4 regions of the Paenarthrobacter sp. AB444 genome follow, and region 3 is predicted to be linked to each of the others. Evidence: riboswitches for the same ligand, from Rfam matches in the RefSeq annotation. Region 3 holds a riboswitch; each other region holds the start of a gene.
What was found. A riboswitch is a leader RNA that binds a small molecule or an ion and turns the genes downstream of it on or off. The one in region 3 is predicted to bind thiamine pyrophosphate.

Region 1 (2,194 bases), on a different contig from region 3:
AATTGTGCGGCATCGTTGGCATCGGCAGTAGCACCCGGGCGCAGGCCGTCTCCCAAGGAGAACGCGACGTCGTACTGGGCAAAGATTTCGCATAGCTCGTCGAAGTGCGTGTAAAGGAAGTTTTCCTGGTGGTGGGCCAGGCACCATCCGGCCATGATGGATCCGCCGCGGGAGACGATGCCCGTGACGCGGTTGGCGGTCAGCGGCACATACCTCAGCAGCACACCGGCGTGGATGGTCATGTAGTCCACGCCCTGTTCGCACTGCTCGATCACGGTGTCGCGGAAAATCTCCCATGTGAGCTTGTTGGCCTCGCCATTGACCTTCTCCAGCGCCTGGTAGATGGGCACTGTGCCGATGGGTACCGGCGAGTTCCGGATGAGCCACTCGCGGGTGGTGTGGATGTCGTCGCCGGTGGACAGGTCCATGACAGTGTCAGCGCCCCACTGGGTTGCCCACTGCAGTTTGTCCACTTCCTCCGCGATGGAACTGGTGACAGCCGAGTTTCCGATGTTGGCGTTGATCTTCACCAGGAAGGCCTTGCCGATGATCATGGGCTCGGACTCGGGGTGGTTGATGTTGTTGGGAATGATCGCCCGGCCGGCGGCAACTTCGCTGCGGACCAGTTCCACATCGCAGTTTTCACGCAGCGCCACGAACCGCATTTCGGGCGTTACCATTCCCTGCCGTGCGTAGTGCATCTGGGTGACGGTTTTGCCTTCGACGGCGCGGCGGGGCACCGGTTGGGCACCCTTCCATTCGGCAGAGGCGGCGCCCCGCCGCAAAGCCGCCTTGCCGTCGTCGAGCAGGTTGCGTTCACGGCCCGTGTACGCGGCAGTGTCGCCGCGGGCCTCGATCCAGGCGGCCCGGAAGGGTTCAAGGCCCACTACGGGATCGCTCCCGGGGCCGGCCGTCCGGTACACCTGCAGTGGTGGGTTCGACTGGCCATTGGGGGAGGGCTCAAGCGAAATTTCGGTCACCGGAACGCGGATGCCCGTGGCTGGGTCTTCGACGTAGGCCAGCGAATGGGACTTCAGGGACTGCGTAACAACCTCGTTTTGGGCAGGGCTGTGCTGTGTTTCGATGGTGCTCAAGGATTACTCACTTCCTTCGCCGGCATTACCCGGACAGGTTCAACGGTCGCAGGCCGCCTCAGCCCGATCTCAGCCCCTGCAAGGGCCCCCGTGTGGTCATGACGAAGCTACCACAGCTCCCGTGCGCCACCCAGTCACATGGCACCTGGTCAGATGTTGGCTGCACTAGCCGGCCCTGTAGCGGACTAGGATTCTGGCATGCCCAACATCATCGAATTCAGCGGACCCGTGCTCGTCGCCGCAGATCAGGAACGACGCGGGATGTGGTCCGTTGGGGGCACCCTTACTTTCGAGCGCCCCAAGGAGCAACCGGACAGCGTGCTTGACGGCTGGGTCCTGCCGGGATTCGTTGATGCCCACTGCCACATCGGACTGGGCGCCGGTGGAGCGGTGGATGAGCCCACCACCCTCGCGCAGGCCCAGGCGGACCGGGACGCGGGAACCCTGCTCATCCGCGACTGCGGATCGCCCAGCGACACGCGGTGGGTGCAGCAGCGCGAGGACTTGCCCCGCCTGATCAGATCCGGCCGCCATATAGCCCGAAGCCGCCGGTACCTGCGCGGATTGGGTCACGAGATTGAGCCGGAGCAGTTGGTCGAGACCGTCCGGAAGGAAGCCCGCGACGGCGACGGCTGGGTGAAACTGGTGGGCGACTGGATTGACCGGGGCATTGGTGACCTGGCTGCCTCCTTTCCGGCGAAGACGGTCAAGGACGCCATTACCGCCGCCCACGACGAGGGCGCCCGGGTCACGGCACATTGCTTTGCCGAAGACACCATCGACGACATGCTTGATGCCGGTATCGACTGCATCGAACACGCAACGGGTCTGTTGCCACGCCACATTCCACGGCTCGTGGAGCAGTCCGTTCCTATCGTTCCCACACTCGTCAACATCGCCACATTCCCGGATATCGCCGCCCAGGCCGCGCCCAAATTTCCGGGATACGCGGACCACATGACGCGCCTCTGGGAACGCAGGCATGAACGCGTGGTGGAGGCGTACGAGGCCGGAGTAGCCATTCATGCCGGTACGGACGCGGGCAGCGTCATCCGGCATGGCCGGATCGCAGACGAGATGAAGGAACTGCACGACGCCGG
Region 2 (2,194 bases), on a different contig from region 3:
CGGTTCCGTCCTCCCGCGGAACGATGTACACGGGCACTCCGCGGACCATCCCCCGGACTGTGGCGGTGACCAGCGGACGGAGGTGGGCCGGGACGCGTAGTCGGAGGATGTCTCCGTAGACCGGCCTGACTGGAAGGCTGAGTCCCTCGGGAAGGCCCTGCAAGTGAGGGGCTCCCAGCCCATTGGCCACGACCGTTTCGGCCGCGTGGACGGTGCCGCCGTCTTCAAGCTCGACACCGGCAACCCGGTCGCCGTCCCACAACAACCCGCGGGCCGAGGCCTCAACGGCGAACCCATCCCCGGCCCCCTTCACCCAGCTGCCATCATCCGGCGAATGCGCGGCAAGGACCGCCAAAAGGTGGCTCGCCAACTTCCGCGGATCAACCTTGTGATCAGCGGGAATGTCGAAGGCACAGGAAATTTGCGGGCTCAGCAGTGGTTCGCGGTTCCGTGCCTCACGCAAGGACAGCGGCTCAACCTCCAGGCCCGCCGAAAGCTGAACCGAGCGAAGGTCTGCGAGCGCCCTGCGGTCGGCGGCGTCGGCACCCACGGCGAGGGTCGGCGTCGTGCTGTATCCGGTGGCTTCCGTGGGCTGAGGCAGGCTGCCCACGAATGACGGCCACAATCGGGATGACTCGACCATGAGGTCCAGGAGGTCTTCTTCCTGGTAGTGGAGTTCGCTCACCGGTGCCAGCATTCCGGCAGCCGCAAAGGTAGCGCCGCTGGCCGGCGCCGGGTCGATGAGGGCCACGGAGCGGCCCAGCTTCCGCAATTGATGGGCAATGCCCAGGCCGATGACGCCTCCGCCAATGACAGCGACATCTGCGTGAATGGCTTCTGCCATCTGATTCCTTCCCTACGCCGGTACTAGCCGGATCAGGTCAAGCGGTCGGCTCTTAAGCCCTCTCAGCCGGACGGTCACAATGATGGTCGTCGCGGCTCCCGCGGTACGTGCCCAGTTTAGAGGAACTAGTGTGGTTTCCATGACCCAGCATCAATCCCTCGCCTCGGCCCGCCTCTACCTGTGCACTGACGCGCGCAAACGCCAAGGCGATTTTGAAGACTTTGTGGACGCAGCTTTCCAGGGCGGAGTGGACATCATCCAACTCCGCGACAAGGCGGTGGAAGCTGCTGAGGAATTGGAATTGCTGGCCGTCCTGCGCAGCGTTGCCGAACGCCACGGACGGCTCTGGGCAGTCAACGACCGTGCCGATATTGCCAGTGTTTCCGGGGCTCCTGTGTTCCATGTGGGCCAAAAGGACCTGCCCCTGGAGGTCGCCCGTACCTTCTTGCCCCACCCTGCCGTCATAGGCCTGTCCACCCACACTCCCGAGCAAGTGAACGCGGCCATCACCGCCTCGCCCAGCGACCCGGGCCTGGACTACTTCTGTGTTGGCCCGGTATGGGCAACGCCCACCAAGCCCGGCCGCGACGCCGTGGGAACCGGCTTGGTCACATATGCCGCGGAAGCGATCAAGCGCGCTGAAGAGACCACAGGCGGGGCCGTTGATTTGCCCTGGTTCGCGATCGGTGGAATCGACCTTGGCAACGTAGAAGAGGTACTCGCAGCCGGTGCCAGCCGCATCGTCGTCGTCCGCGCCATCACCGAGGCGGAAGACCCGACGGCGGCAGCGAAGTCGATGCTCGAAGCCCTCGACGCCGCTTAGCGGCAACTCCGCACGTTAGCGACGGTAATAAGCCCGCAGTCGCTTGGCGGCTGCGGGCTTTTGCCTGGTGGGCGTCCAAGACTATCGGCCTGTTTCGGGCTACGCTGACTTTCGTGTCACATCACCGGATAGCGCCCAACGTCGACGATTCCTCGGACCAGCTCGCCGCAGCCCTCGCGGCCCTGCGGACGGAGCTTGAGCTGCCCGGCGAGTATCCCGCTGAGGCCGTGCAAGAGGCGCGTGACGCCGTCGAATCCCTCCGCCTGCCCGGGCGGGACCTCAGGCATGTCACCTTCGTGACCATTGACCCCGCGACCTCCACGGACCTTGACCAAGCGCTGTACATCGACCGTGCCGGCGAAGGGTACAAAATCCTTTACGCGATCGCCGATGTTCCATCCTTCGTAGCACCCGGAGGAGCCCTGGATTCGGAAACGCGGCACCGGGGTCAAACACTCTACGCGCCGGACGGGCGCATTCCTTTGCACCCTGAGATCATCAGCGAAAACGCCGGGAGTTTGCTGGCG
Region 3 (2,194 bases):
CCTCGAGGAGACAGTCACCAAGAACAACCTTGAAGCTGCCGAGGAAGTAGTCCGGCAACTTCGCCTGCGTGACATCGGCGGCATTATTGTCATCGACTTCATCGACATGGTGCTGGAATCCAACCGCGATCTCGTGCTGCGCCGCCTGGTCGAATGCTTGGGCCGCGACCGTACCAAGCACCAGGTTGCTGAAGTGACCTCGCTCGGTTTGGTGCAGATGACGCGCAAACGCATGGGTACCGGACTCCTTGAGGTCTTCGGTGAACAGTGTGAGCATTGCGCAGGCCGCGGTGTCGTGACACACGACGAGCCCGTGGAGCATCGTCGTGCCAACGTGGCGGCTGTCGAGCAGCACCGTCCCAACACCGAGGCGCAACAGCCCACCGCGCGCACGGAACGCAAGCGTCGTCGCGGCAAGGGAGGAGCGCAGGGGGCAGCCGAAGCACCCGCCCAGGTCCACACGGCGCCCTCAGCTCCGGCTGCCCTGGCGGCACACCCGGAACCACAGGACCCTGCGCGCCAGGCAAAAGCTGAAGCGACCCGTGCAGCGCTGGCGACCATTGCCGCCGCAGCGCATGCTGCCCACCTGCACGATGACGAAATCCACAAGGCCGAAGAGCTGGCACGGGCTGCCGGGCGGCACGAGGCCGGGACAGGATCCATTTCTGCTGCGGCAAAGGATGCTCCAACCGACCAGGCCACTGAGGCCCACGATGCCGCCGTCCGTGAAGCGCGCTCCACCCCGGTGCTGCGCTTCGGCGGCGAAGAGGTTGCGCTGCCTTTCGTCGAACACCATGACGAGCCGCAAACGTCCAAGCCTGCCATGAGCCTGGACCGATTGGCCGAGGCGTTCTCGCACCTCGGTGCCGCTCCGTCCGCCGAGGAAGAGGGCGCTTCGGAGAGTGCAGCGGCTCCAGCTGCCGGGGCGGCCCCGGCAGCCGCCGCACAGGTTCCTTCGTCCGGAGAAGCTCCTGCGGCTTCGAGGGGTCGCCGGGGCCGCCGCAACCGCAGTGCCAGCAGGGCACAAGGTGCGGCCAACGAGACCAGTGTTGAGCACCACGAGGAAGCTGCCACAGCTGCCCAGGGATCGGCACACCAGTCCAAGGCGCCGGCAGAACCGGTCCGGAAACCGGCTTCGGAGGAACCCATCATCCTGGGTGTCGGCGTGCCTGCCTCCGAGCTCTGATCGACGTCAGTGGTTTCGAGGGCCCTGTAATATCCGCCAGGAGCGGGCATTACGGGGCCCTCGCCCTTTTCGGTGCGTTAGGCTGGGGGACTGACACGGGGTGCCAGGCGGTGGGCCGGGCTGAGATCCAGACCCGTTGAACCTGTCCGGTTAGCACCGGCGAAGGGATGTCCTCATGGCCGAGTTGTCATATTCCTCTGTGTATCCGCTGGTGGCGGACCACAGGCAGACCCCACGGGTACTGAGCATCGCAGGCTCAGATCCCTCCGGAGGCGCCGGGATCCAAGCAGACCTTAAGAGCATCGCCGCCCACGGCGGTTACGGAATGGCTGCCATCACGGCCCTGACCGCACAAAACACCCAGGGTGTCAGTGCCGTCCACGTACCCCCGGTGGAGTTCCTGCGGCAACAGTTGACCGCGATCAGCAGCGACATCGCCATCGATGCCGTCAAGATCGGCATGCTGGGGGACGCAGAGGTGATTGATGAAGTCCGCAGGTGGCTTGGGGAAGTGCATCCCGCCGTCGTCGTCCTTGACCCGGTGATGGTGGCCACCAGCGGTGACCGCCTCCTGACGGAGTCTGCCGTCGAGGCCCTTCGTTCCTTGCTGCCGTTGGCGGACCTCATCACGCCCAACTTGCCGGAACTTGCCATATTGTTGGGCGAGTCTGAGGCGGCCGATTGGGCTTCGGCCCTGGAGCAGGGCAAGCGCCTTGCCGCGGAATGCGGAAACACCGTCCTGGTCAAGGGCGGTCACCTGGCTGGCGCCGAGTGTCCGGACGCGTTGATCAACACCGTTGGCTTGTTGCACCAGGATGTCGTCGAGGTAGCCGGTCCACGGATTGAGACAAAGAACAGCCATGGCACTGGGTGCTCGTTGTCGTCGGCGATGGCCACCGTCCAGGTACGTACGGGTGACTGGGAAGCGTCGTTGCGCGAGGTAAAGCCGTGGCTGCTCCAGGCGCTGAGGGGTTCAGTTGAGCTGGAGGTCGGCGAAGGCAACGGACC
Region 4 (2,194 bases), on a different contig from region 3:
ATGGCCCGCTGCGTGCCCCGGCTGGTGAGGACTTGGATCAGCGTGCTCACGAAGGCGGAAACCAACGCAAAGGTCAGGGCCGAACGAAGGCTCGTTTCCATGTCGTCATGGCCTGTGGGCGGCTTGTTGCCCGTGGCCTTTTCCCAGCCTTTGTTGACGAGTTTGGTACCGACAAAGCCTGCGCCGAGGCTGATCCCGGTGCCCAACAGCTTGAAGAAGAGGTTCATGCCCCCAGCCTAGCTGTATGGCAGGCTACCTGCGGCTCTCCCTTTCCTTGAGAAACGCAGTCAAGGAACCGACCGGCGCCAGCACCGGGATCACTGGGTGCTCGGCCGACCAAACGGCGTCCACGGAGTCGAAAGCCGCGAGTTCCTTGAGCAGGTAATACGTGGGCGGCATCAACTTAAGTCTGCCTTCCGCTTCGGAAGCCAAGATTCCGCTGACAGGCATCCACAGTGATTGCCAGGCCTCCGTGGTCTGGTGGCGTGGCTGTGCTTCCGGGGCGGGCTTGGCGAGGTAGAAGTAGGTGTCGAAACGCTTGGGCATGTCCACGGGAGTGATCCAATTGGCCCACGGACGCAGGGCTGCGGCCTCTATGGCCAGCCCCGCTTCTTCCTGGACTTCGCGGATGGCTGCAGCAAGGACGGTCCCAGCGGCCTTCTGTGCCTGGGCTGGATCCGAGGAAATCGAACTCTGCCCCCAGGCGGCAGCGTGGCTGTGGAGAAGTTCCGCCGGGTAATCCCATCCGGCCTGATCCGCGGCATCCACCCGGCCGCCCGGGAACACCACCATTCCCGCAGCGAAGTCCATGGTGCTGACCCGGTGCTGGACGAACGCCTCGAGCCCGGATGGGGTATCGCGGAGCAGGATGACGCTGGCGGCGAGGCGTGGCTCGGACACTGGCGTGGTGTCGGGAAGGCTGGAACCGGGAAGATCCGTCATGAAGTCATTCTCGCAGGTGCGTTGCGGGGCCTGCTCTGCGTGCAACGAGCGAGGAATGGGGCGCAGAGCGGGCCTCGCAACGGCAAGGACGGAATATGACCCCGCCTACCCCGCCTGGCCCGGCCTCACAGGCACGCCAAGGTGTAAACTGAACCAGCCCATCAGGGCAGATTTGATAACGACAGGGGAGCGCCGCCGTCGAATCCTGCACCACGCAGGAGACGCGAGGGCGCTGAGAGTGCGGACAGCCGCAGACCCTCGAACCTGATCCGGTTAGTACCGGCGCAAGGGAGTCGAGCTTCTCAGAGTGTCCGGGTCCGGACGGCGCGCACGCCGGCCGGAAACCGGGGAGCACTTTCCCCTCCTGTAACCTCAGGAGGCAGAAAAATGACCACGGTAAACGTGAAGAAGACCAGTTACGGCTGGCGAGTTGTAGACATCGTAGTGGCAGCCCTCATCGCCATCGCCGGCGGCGTCATCTTCTGGGCCTGGTCCCAGGGCGCCGCGATCGTATCCATCCCCATGAACGCGGCCTACCCGCCATTGACCGGCCTCATCGCCGGTGGCTGGATGATCCCCGCAGTCCTGGGCATGCTCATTATCCGCAAGCCCGGCGCAGCCCTGTTCTGCGAGGCTGTGGCCGCCACCGGCGAACTCATCATGGGCTCGCAGTACGGCACCACGGTGCTGATCTCCGGCATCCTGCAGGGCCTCGGCGCCGAGCTCATCTTCGCGGCGTTCCGCTACAAGAAGTTCAATCTGCCCACGTCGCTTCTCGCGGGTGCAGGTGCCGGACTCTTCTGCGGCCTCAACGACTCCTTCCTCCCGTGGGGCTGGAACATCGCCTATGAGGCCGTCGACAAGCTCACCTACATCGCGTTCTGCACCCTTTCCGGCGCCATCATCGCAGGGGCCCTTTCCTGGGTGGCCACCCGCGGTCTGGCGAAGACGGGCGTTCTCAGCTCCTTCGCCTCGCGCAAGGCCGCTTCGGAGCCAGTCTTCAGCTGATGCCCGCCACACAGAGCGGTACGGTCAAGCCTGCCGCCATTTCCGCCGAGGGGTGGGGGTGGCGGCATGCCGGGCGCTCCACGCCTGCCATCCAGGGCCTGGACCTGCGGATCGAACCGGGGGAGCGGGTCCTCCTCTTGGGCCCGTCCGGGGCCGGCAAGTCCACGCTCCTGCACGCCCTGACCGGGGTGCTGGGTGATGAGGAAGACGACTCGGACGAGACCGGCTCGCTGCTGATCGACGG

Region 1: linked by a shared signal. The riboswitch ahead of thiC (phosphomethylpyrimidine synthase ThiC) and the one ahead of thiD (bifunctional hydroxymethylpyrimidine kinase/phosphomethylpyrimidine kinase) in region 3 are both predicted to bind thiamine pyrophosphate.
Region 2: linked by a shared signal. The riboswitch ahead of thiO (glycine oxidase ThiO) and the one ahead of thiD (bifunctional hydroxymethylpyrimidine kinase/phosphomethylpyrimidine kinase) in region 3 are both predicted to bind thiamine pyrophosphate.
Region 4: linked by a shared signal. The riboswitch ahead of PQ627_RS07980 (ECF transporter S component) and the one ahead of thiD (bifunctional hydroxymethylpyrimidine kinase/phosphomethylpyrimidine kinase) in region 3 are both predicted to bind thiamine pyrophosphate.

Annotation. Positions count from the first base shown of each region.
Region 1 is NZ_JAQZBY010000004.1:246,038-248,231, forward strand. Features, by position in the region: gene thiC (phosphomethylpyrimidine synthase ThiC) at 1-1,094, opposite strand, end outside; TPP riboswitch at 1,089-1,196, opposite strand; gene PQ627_RS07660 (amidohydrolase family protein) at 1,293-2,194, shown strand, end outside.
Region 2 is NZ_JAQZBY010000006.1:99,303-101,496, forward strand. Features, by position in the region: gene thiO (glycine oxidase ThiO) at 1-844, opposite strand, end outside; TPP riboswitch at 836-956, opposite strand; gene thiE (thiamine phosphate synthase) at 984-1,667, shown strand; gene PQ627_RS09505 (RNB domain-containing ribonuclease) at 1,781-2,194, shown strand, end outside.
Region 3 is NZ_JAQZBY010000016.1:56,707-58,900, reverse strand. Features, by position in the region: gene PQ627_RS17605 (Rne/Rng family ribonuclease) at 1-1,186, shown strand, start outside; TPP riboswitch at 1,273-1,371, shown strand; gene thiD (bifunctional hydroxymethylpyrimidine kinase/phosphomethylpyrimidine kinase) at 1,362-2,194, shown strand, end outside.
Region 4 is NZ_JAQZBY010000005.1:27,573-29,766, forward strand. Features, by position in the region: gene PQ627_RS07970 (DUF4235 domain-containing protein) at 1-227, opposite strand, end outside; gene PQ627_RS07975 (NUDIX hydrolase) at 253-942, opposite strand; TPP riboswitch at 1,116-1,251, shown strand; gene PQ627_RS07980 (ECF transporter S component) at 1,330-1,950, shown strand; gene PQ627_RS07985 (ABC transporter ATP-binding protein) at 1,950-2,194, shown strand, end outside.